3 regions of the Aeromonas sp. MR16 genome follow, and region 3 is predicted to be linked to each of the others. Evidence: predicted binding sites of a transcription regulator. Region 3 holds the regulator's gene; each other region holds the start of a gene.

Region 1 (3,273 bases), on a different contig from region 3:
GGCGCTGGCCGAGGCCGAGCCCATGGTGGCCGAACACATAGAGTGGGCACTGGCGACCCTGGCCGCGCGCCAGGAGAAAGAGAACAAGAAGACCCGTTTGCTGATCCGCTGCATCGAAAAAGGCCTGCCGGATCACGCATAAGTGATCTGGCCCTTGCCGGATGACAGCACTTTTTTCATGCTCTGCCGACCATTGACCATAGGCGCAATAAAAGGAACATTCTGATGCAGATGTTGGGAGTTGATATAGGTGGGTCCGGGATCAAGGGTTGCCTGATCGATACCAAGACCGGCGAGTTGATTGGCGAACGCCTGCGTCTGACCACCCCGCAGCCGGCCACCCCGGCCGCCATTGCCCATACCCTCAAGGCGCTGGTCGAGCACTTCGAATGGAAGGGCCCGGTGGGCTGCGGCTTCCCCGCCATCATTCACAACGGCATCGCCAAGAGCGCCGCCAACATCGACAAGAGCTGGGTCGAGACCGATGCGGCCCACCTGTTTACGGACGTGACCGGCCTGCCCTGCCACGTGATCAACGATGCCGATGCAGCCGGGCTTGCCGAGATGCGCTTTGGCACTGGTCAGGATCGCAAGGGGGTCATCATCCTCATCACGGTCGGCACCGGCATCGGCACCGCCGTGTTCGTTAACGGTCAGCTACTGCCCAACACCGAGCTGGGTCACCTGATGCTGGAAGGCATGATCGCCGAGCACTACTGTTCGGACGCCGCCCGCAAGCGCGAGGATCTCTCCTGGAGCCGCTGGGGCAAGCGTTTCAACAAATACCTGGCCAGGCTGGAATTCCTGTTCTCCCCCGATCTCTTCATCCTGGGGGGCGGCAGCGCCGCCAAACTCGACAAGTTCATCGACAAGATAGAGACCCGGGCCCCGCTGGTAGCGGCGGCCAGCCTCAATCAGGCAGGTATCATAGGTGCCGCCCTCTACGCCGAGTCCCAGCAAGGAAAGTGAGCCGTTGTCTCGCAAGATGATCAGAAAGGCCCGGCATATGTCGGGCCTCTTCGATCATCAGGGTGAGAGAATCCGGCCAGCGCCAAGACAGTGCCGCCTCGGCGAGTGCAGCCCTCCTTCTTTTAGCTTTTAGCCACCGGTTTCCCCGCTTGGCGTGCACCTCCTGGCAGGCTCAAACGACAGTCGACCCTGCCTCTCACCAGAACTGGTTGTTTATTGTGCTTTATCAATAGGATGGAAAAGAGAAAGAGAGCGGGACAAGGCAGAAGGTCCGTGTCATCTTGGCAACGGCTGCCCAGAAGAGCAGGTAACGATAAGCGGCGGCACTGATGAATCAGCGACCTGAGGTCCATCAGCCGGGTTATATTCGGACATTAGGCTATAAATAAGAATCTAATATTGAATCGATCCGTTTCCCGCCAATCTATAGTCAATCAGCAGAAATCCTTATCCATTTTTTAGCCGTCTAGACGTAGAAACATGCGTTGACACAGCCATCCGGACATCTTAGCATCATCCTCCATGATGGCAGACTAACCCAGTGAAACCTCTGCCCAATTCACCCGCCTGTAGCGCCCTGTGCTTTAAGGCTGTTAGCACGGAAGAATTCATGATTAAGTTGAACGGTCTCAACAAAGTCTACGGCAAGGGCACTGACGCCGTGCACGCCCTGCGTGACGTGAGCCTGCATGTGCCACAAGGCAAGATCTTCGGCGTGATCGGCGCCTCCGGTGCCGGCAAGAGTACCCTCATTCGTTGCGTCAACCTGCTGGAGCGTCCTACCGACGGCCAGGTCATCGTCGATGGCCAGGATCTCGTGGCCCTGCCGGAGCGGGATCTGACCCAGGCACGCCGCCAGATCGGCATGATCTTCCAGCACTTCAACCTGCTGTCTTCGCGCACCGTGTTCGCCAACATCGCGTTCCCGCTGGAGCTGGCAGGCTGGAGCAAGGCCCAGATCCAGACAAGGGTCGAGGAGCTGCTCGCCCTGGTCGGGTTGGAAGCGCGTGCCCATGCCTATCCGTCCGAGCTGTCCGGTGGTCAGAAGCAGCGCGTCGCCATCGCCCGCGCCCTGGCCCCGGCCCCCAAGGTGTTGCTGTGTGACGAGGCCACCTCGGCCCTGGATCCCCAGACCACCCGCTCCATCCTGAGCCTGCTGAAAGAGATCAACGTCAAGCTGGGGCTCACCATACTGCTCATCACCCACGAAATGGACGTGGTGAAGGGGATCTGCGACGAGGTCGCCATCATCAGCGACGGCCGCCTGATCGAGCAGGGCGAAGTGGCCTGGTTCTTCAGCAACGCCAAGACCCAGCTGGCCCGTGACTTCATCCACTCCACCATCCATCTGGAGGTGCCGCAGGAGTACCAGGAGCGGATGAGTGCGGAGCGCGTGGCGAACAGCTACCCGCTGGTCAAACTCGGTTTCACCGGCAGCACGGTCGACAGCCCGCTCATCTCCGAGGTGAGCCGCCGTTTCAACATCGATATCAGCATCCTGAGTGCGGATATCGAGTACGCCGGCGGGGTCAAGTTCGGCTTCCTGCTGGCCGAGCTGTTCGGGGATGAGGCCCAGTGCGAGGCCACCCAGCAGTTCCTGATAGACAACCATATTCAGCTAGAGGTGATGGGCTATGTCCGAAGCAATGATTAATCTGCTGATCTCAGCCCTCGGCGACACCCTGATCATGGTGTTTGCCTCCGCCTTGTTTGGCTGCCTGCTCGGCCTGCCGCTCGGCGTGGCGCTGCACGTGACCAAAGCCGGCCAGATCCTGGCCAACCCGCTGCTGAACCGGACCCTCGGCATCATAGTCAACGTCGGCCGCTCGGTGCCCTTCATCATCTTGCTGGTGGCCATCATTCCGCTGACCCGCTTCATCGTCGGGACCAGCATCGGCACTATCGCCGCCATAGTACCGCTGACCATAGGCGCCGTGCCCTTCATCGCTCGCCTGGTGGAAGGGGCCCTGATGGAGGTGCCGGACGGCCTGCTCGAGGCGGCCAAGGCCATGGGTGCCAAACCCTTGCAAATCATCGCCAAGGTGCTGCTGCCCGAGGCCCTGCCCGGGATCCTCAACAGCGTCATCATCACGTTAGTCACGCTCGTGAACTACTCCGCCATGGCCGGTGCCATCGGAGGGGGTGGTCTGGGAGATGTGGGTATTCGCTACGGCTACCAGCGCTTCGATCCCACCGTCATGCTGGTCACCGTGGTCATTCTGGTAGTGCTGGTTCAACTCATCCAGAGCGCAGGTGAGCGCCTGGTTCAACAATGTGATCATCGTTAATCGTCGGTTTCTGACA
Region 2 (3,273 bases), on a different contig from region 3:
AGAGAGGGGAAGGGGGATAAAGGGCCTTAAGTGTGGCGCTGCGCGGTTCTGGGGAGGGTGAGGTAGTCGGCGATCACCGGCAGCCCCAGCAGGTGGCGGCGCAGCATGTCGAGGGCGGCGAAGGCGAGGATCTTGCGACCGCTCTGTGGATCCGGGTGGCTGACCTTGAGGGTCTGACCAATCCCCTTGCCATCGGTGCACAGCAGCAGCGGCACCCCGTCCGCTCCCGCACTGCCTATGGTCAGGCTCAGCCCTGTGTCCGTGCCGGTTAACTGCGCCAGCTCATTCGGGAGCCGCCCATCGAAGTGCGCCTCAAGATGGGGATGCTCGTGGCAAAAACCGAGCAGGGCGCCCCGACTCTCTCCCTCCCGAAGAGTCAGGTTGCGATCCCCCAGCAGGGCCAGGATCTGGCGCGCCGGATCCTCCTCTCCCCGTCCCACCAGCCAGGGTGAAATCTCCCCCAGCAGTCGACTTTCGGCGGCCTCCATATCGGCGGCACCCGCCCCATGGCCGATGAGTTTGAGCTCGATCAGCGGCATGGAGGAGCGGTAGCCAAGCTCGATGCCGCTCGGCCAGGGGGTGGCGTCCAGCTTGTCGGAGAGGGCCGACTCCGAGATGCCGAAGCTGTAGAAGCGGCGCAGCTCGGTGTCGGTCTGATCCCCCGCCAGCCGTTTCAGGCGTGGCAGGATCTGCTCGCGCACCATCTGCTTGAATTCGAACGGCACGCCCGGGGTGAAGAACAGCTGGCTCAGGCCGTGGCTGGCCTGATGCTGGATCAGGAAGCCGCAGGCGGTGCCGACCGGGTTGTCGAGGATCTCGCACTCCCGGGGCAGCCAGGCCTGCTTGGCGTTGCTCGCCGGCATGGGACGGCCCCGGCTGGCGTAGCGCGCTTCGATAGTGGCGAGCCAGTCCGGGAACAGGGTCAGCGGCTGGGCAAATGCCTCGGCCGCCGCCAGGGCGGTGAGATCGTCGGCGGTGGGGCCGAGCCCGCCGCACACCAGCACCACCTCGGCGCGGCTGGCGCTTTCCTGCAACGCGGCTTTCAGATCCGCGAGGTTGTCCCCGACTGTGAGCCGGCGGCGCACCTGCCAGCCCTGCTCCAGCAACAGGGCGCTGAGCCAGGCGGCATTGGTGTCCACCACCAGGCCGGTCACTATCTCATCACCGGTGCTGATGATCTCGATACGCATGCAAACTCCTTGAAACGGGGTGGCGGCAGGCGCCGATGGGGTTGCAATTGTAGCAATATCCATCGGCCGCTGGCGACATCCCCTCCGTCCTGGCAGCACGGTGAGCCTCTCGTTGTTAACCAAGGCGCAACAAGGGTGAACCCTGGCTTAAGCGTGGGCATGTATTCCGGTGGCAACAGTCACGTTCCATGACAGAGGTGGGGTAAAATGCTCACCAATTGTTCAATTGTTCAAAAAGAAGGTCATGACCATGAAACACGCAGCCTTGTTGCTGGCCCTGCTGGTAGGCACCCCCGCCTGGGCTGGCTTGCAGATCAACTCCAACGATGTGCGCATCAACGTAGACGGCGATGACGTCGATGAGTGGAAAGACAAGCACGATGAGAACTGCTCGACGGTCGAGATAGGCAACGTCAAGATGAGCAATGAGGAGTGCGACGGCAAAGGCAAGAACAAGAACAAGAACAAGAACAAGAACAAGGAAAACAGCAGCGTGCATGGGGACAACAACCCTGGCAAGGGCCACAACAAGAACAAAAACAAGTAACAACAAGGGCGCCAACAGGCGCCCTTGTTGTCAGTGTCGTCGAGGGAGGACGAATGCACAGGTAACTGATGACAGGCTGGGCGCTTTATTATAGGCTTCTAGATGTCCAGACATATTTACCGATGCAGTACAGGGAGTCAGCATGCCGATCAAGATCCCGGACCAGTTGCCCGCCGCCGAAGTGCTGGGGCAGGAGAACATCTTCGTGATGACGGAATCCCGGGCCGTCACCCAGAACATCCGCCCGCTGCGGGTGCTCATCCTCAACCTGATGCCCAAGAAGATCGAGACCGAGATCCAGCTGATGCGGATGCTCTCCAACTCGCCGCTGCAGGTGGACGTGGATCTGCTGCGCATCGACGATCGGGAGTCGAAGAACACGCCCCAGGCGCACCTGGAGAACTTCTATCACGACTTCGAGCAGGTGCGTGGCAACAACTACGACGGCATGATCATCACGGGGGCGCCACTCGGGCTGGTGGAGTTCGAAGAGGTGGTCTACTGGCCGCGTATCGTCGAGATCATCGAGTGGTCCCATCAGCATGTGACCTCGACCCTGTTCCTGTGCTGGGCCGTGCAGGCGGCGCTCAAGGCCTTGTATGGCATGGAGAAACAGACCCACGGCGAGAAGCTGTCAGGGGTCTATCGCCACCATCGCCTCGATGAGCACGAGGCGCTGCTGCGGGGTTTCGACGACGAGTTCGTCGCCCCCCACTCCCGCTATGCGGCGTTCGACGGGGATCTCATCCGCGCCCACACCGATCTGCAGATCTTCGCCGAGTCAGAGGAGGCGGGGGTCTATCTGGCGGCGACCAAGGATTGCCGCCAGGTGTTCGTCACCGGCCATCCCGAATACGATGCCTTGACCCTGGACGGGGAATATCAGCGTGATCTGGCGGCCGGGCTCACCCCCGTCATCCCGGTCAACTACTACCCGGACAACGATCCCGGCCAGACGCCGCGGGCCAGCTGGCGCAGTCATGGCCATCTGCTGTTCTCCAACTGGCTCAACTACTACGTCTACCAGCTCACCAGCTACCGGTTGGAAGACATCGGCAAGGTGTTCACCTACGAGCAGCCCAAGGCATAGGTGCTATCGGGACAGCTCACTAGCAGTTGGGTGGAGGACATCGGCAAGGTGTTCACCTACGAGCAGCCCAAGGCATAGATGTCATCGAGCCAACTCACTGACAGTGAGCTGGAGGGCATCGGCAAGGTGTTCGCTTACCCGCAGCCCAAGGCTCCCTCTTAGTCGGCCTGCAGCCGCGCCGCCTGGCTATCCAGCCAGTGGCGGTGGCAAGCCAGGGTGAAGGCGTTGGGCCGACGGGCCCGGATGGCGGCCATGGCCTCCCGCTGTGGCTGACCCAGCGTCATCAGCAGGAGGGCGGCGACCAGCCCGGTGCGACCGCTTCCCCCACGGCAGTGAATGGCCAGCTGCTTGCCGTCCCGCAGTAGCGCGATCAGCTGCGGCAACGCCTGCTGCCAGGCTAGCTCGAAATCGGCATCGGGGGCCTCGTCGTCCAGGATGGGCAGATG
Region 3 (3,273 bases):
CGCGCTCAGCCCAGCTTGGCGCCGTTCTCCACCGCCTGCTCCGGGATGGCCATCACCACGGCGCCGTCGGCCCGGTAGAAGCCGGTCAGCAGAAACTCCGACTGGATGGGACCTATCTGCTTGGGCGGGAAGTTCACCACCGCGACTATCTGGCGCCCCACCAGCTCTTCCGCTTGGTAGAGATCCGTGATCTGGGCGCTGCTCTTGCGCACCCCGAGCTCTGGCCCAAAATCGGCCCACACCTTGTAGGCGGGCTTGCGCGCCTCGGGGAAGGGCTCGACCCGCACCAGGGTGCCCACCCTCAGCTCCACCATCTCGAACTCTTGCCAGCTTATGGTCTGCATCTGCTCTCCTCGCGTGTTGTCCATGTCCGCCAGCATGCCCGATCTCGCCACGGCTTGTCTTCGGCGCAGAGCCGGCGCGTTACGGCAACCGGCCGTTTTGCTGGCGCCAGGCCGAGGGGGTCAGCCCGGTCTCGGCCAGGAAGCGCTCGGCGAAGGCCCCCTGGTTCTGGTAACCGACCCGGCAGGCGACGTCGCCTATGGGCAGGGTGCCCTGGCTCAACAGGGTGCGCGCCAGCGCCATGCGCCGCCCCCGGATGTAATGGGAGACGCTCATGCCGAGCTGCTGGCGAAAGGCGTGCTTGAACTGGCTCTGGCCGAGGCAGGCAACGCCGGCGAGTCGCTCGTTGTCGAGCGGCTCGGCGAGGTGGGCCTCGATATGGCGCTGCACCCTCGCGATGCGGGGGGCTATGGGAGGAGCCATGGCGGGGCCCACGCCCTGTGACTCGGCCAGCAGCCCGAGCCAGACCTGCTCCATGCCGGCCACCTGCCGACCCTCTGCCACCATCCGGTGCAGGAAGGCGAGGTAGTGGCGCTGGGGTTCGTCCAGTTCGATAAAGGGGCGCTCGCCGAGGGCAGACGGCAGCCAGGGGCTCTCCTGCACCAGGAAGGAGAGGGCCGGATCGGCCGCGAAGTCGTGCCGCTCTCCGGGAGCTATCACGCAGGCGAAGCCGGGGAGGAGGCGCTGGCCCTTGCCCTGCACCTCTATCTCGATGGGGCCGTCGAGGGGGATCACCAGCTGGGCGAAGTCGTGGCGATGGCTGCTAATGTCGCTCTGGTAGCGGCGCAGGCTGAAAGGGGGTGGGGCAGATGGCAATGACGCGGCCCGGGGCCGCGTCATCGAAGAAGGATCACTCTTTGCCATATAGCGAGGATTATTCGACGTCGAAATCTTCGATCTCTTTGCCCAGCGCTTCCATGATGGCGCGCGCCTCGGCAGGGACGCTGTCCGGATGGTCCTTGCGCAAGTCGTCGTCACCGGGCAGCGGCTGGCCGGTAAACGCGTGCAGGAAGGCCTCACAGAGCAGCTCGCTGTTGGTCGCATGACGCAGGTTGTTCACCTGGCGACGGGTGCGCTCATCGGTCAACACCTTCAGCACCTTGAGCGGGATCGAGACGGTAATCTTCTTGACCTGTTCGCTCTTCTTACCGTGTTCCGCATAGGGGCTGACGTAGTCGCCGTTCCACTCTGTACCCATGATTCACCTGTTCTCATTTGGCCGTGAGCGCGGATTTTAACCCTTAAGGTATTCAATGGCAATCCAACGGCAAAGCCATTTAGACGTCTAGAAGTGTTGACGGCTTTTTTGCACTGGCGTAAGGTGATTCACCATAGGCCAGCAATATGGCCAGCAATGGCGGGGGATGCCTGCCGGGCTGTCTGCCCGGCGCGACCCAAGAGAGATTCAAGGAGAGAATAATGACCCACAAGGCCACCCTGGCGGTACGTACCGGGATTGAGACAGACCAGCAACACGGTGCCGTGGTGCCGCCCATCTACCTCTCCAGCAACTACACCTTTGCCGATTTTGGCGAACCCCGTCAATACGATTATGCCCGCTCCGGCAACCCGACCCGCTCCAACCTGGCGGACGCGCTGGCGGCGCTGGAAGGGGGAGCGGGCGCCGTGGTGACCGGCACCGGCATGGGCGCAGTCCATCTGGTGACCACGGCCCTGCTCAAGGCCGGTGATCTGCTGCTGGCCCCTCACGACTGCTACGGCGGCACCTGGCGCCTGTTCGAATACCTGGCGGCCAAGGGCCACTACAGGGTGCAGTTCGTGGATCAGGGGGACGAGACGGCCCTGGCCGAGGCGCTCGCCCAGAAACCGGCGCTGGTGTGGGTGGAGACTCCCTCCAACCCGCTGCTGCGGGTGGTGGACGTGGCTGCCATCGCCGCCGCGGCCCACGAAGTGGGCGCCCAGGTGGCGGTGGACAACACCTTCCTCTCGCCGCTGTTGCAGCAGCCGCTGGCGCTGGGCGCCGATGTGGTGGTGCATTCCACCACCAAGTACATCAACGGCCACTCCGACGTGGTGGGCGGGGTCGCCATCGCCAAGGAGCCCGCACTGGCCGACTCCCTGGTGTGGTGGGCCAACTGTCTGGGGCTGACCTCGGGTGCCTTTGATTCCTACCTCACCCTGCGCGGGCTGCGCACCCTGGCGCCGCGCCTGCGCACCCACCAGGAGAACACGGACAGGATCCTCGCCTTCCTGCAGCAGCAGCCGCTGGTGAAAACCATCTATCACCCCAGCCTGCCGAGCCATCCGGGCCACGAGATTGCGCGCCGTCAACAGTCCGGCTTCGGCGCCATGCTAAGTTTTGAGCTCGATTGCAATGAGGCGGGGCTGCGCGCCTTCCTGGATGCGCTGCGCCTCTTCTCGGTGGCGGAATCCCTCGGCGGGGTGGAGAGTCTGGTGGCCCATCCCGCCAGCATGACCCACAGGGCCATGACCCCAGCGGCGCAACAGGCGGCGGGCATCAGCGCCCAGCTGCTGCGCCTGTCGGTGGGTATAGAACACGGTGACGACCTGGTGGCCGATCTGGCCCAGGCTTTTGAACAGGCGCAGTTGGCGCAACAGGCAAACTAATAACGGCACGGCAGCCAGCCGCACGGGAGAGGGTATCGGCAGGTTCGCCGACCCACGGACAGGGCGTGCTGCCGGCAGCAAGACGCAGGAACAGGTGGTGATCTAAATGGAACAGCAGCAAGGAGAGGTAGCAGTGGCAGCAGAAGCGGTACTGAAGCGGCGCCATGTGCACAAGTTTGGCGGCAGCAGTCTGGCGGATCCGGTCTGTTATCGCCGGGTCGCGGCCATCGTCGAGCAGCAGGTCGGCGGCCATGAACTGATCGTGGTCTCCGCCGCCGGCAAGACCACCAACCGGCTGATCCAGCTGGTGGAGCTGGCGGAAGCCGGGGACGAGGCCGCCGG

The links. Region 3 encodes MetJ, which represses methionine synthesis genes. Its sites were predicted from a motif close to AGANNTCTAGANNTCT; they were not measured.
Region 1: a site for MetJ is predicted at 1,430-1,445, ahead of metN (methionine ABC transporter ATP-binding protein MetN). Genes of this name have one in related genera too.
Region 2: a site for MetJ is predicted at 1,838-1,853, ahead of metA (homoserine O-succinyltransferase). Genes of this name have one in related genera too.

Annotation. Positions count from the first base shown of each region.
Region 1 covers NZ_JAKZFK010000013.1:64,182-67,454, forward strand. The annotation lists gene queG (tRNA epoxyqueuosine(34) reductase QueG) at 1-142, shown strand, start outside; gene ppgK (polyphosphate--glucose phosphotransferase) at 226-969, shown strand; gene metN (methionine ABC transporter ATP-binding protein MetN) at 1,580-2,623, shown strand; gene MM194_RS11700 (methionine ABC transporter permease) at 2,604-3,257, shown strand.
Region 2 covers NZ_JAKZFK010000006.1:40,239-43,511, reverse strand. The annotation lists gene MM194_RS06755 (CinA family nicotinamide mononucleotide deamidase-related protein) at 27-1,190, opposite strand; gene MM194_RS06750 (CG2 omega domain protein) at 1,441-1,737, shown strand; gene metA (homoserine O-succinyltransferase) at 1,880-2,827, shown strand; gene MM194_RS06740 (tyrosine-protein phosphatase) at 2,986-3,273, opposite strand, start outside.
Region 3 covers NZ_JAKZFK010000002.1:161,508-164,780, forward strand. The annotation lists gene MM194_RS03200 (tRNA-binding protein) at 6-344, opposite strand; gene MM194_RS03205 (AraC family transcriptional regulator) at 424-1,182, opposite strand; gene metJ (met regulon transcriptional regulator MetJ) at 1,217-1,540, opposite strand; gene metB (cystathionine gamma-synthase) at 1,762-2,931, shown strand; gene MM194_RS03220 (bifunctional aspartate kinase/homoserine dehydrogenase II) at 3,038-3,273, shown strand, end outside.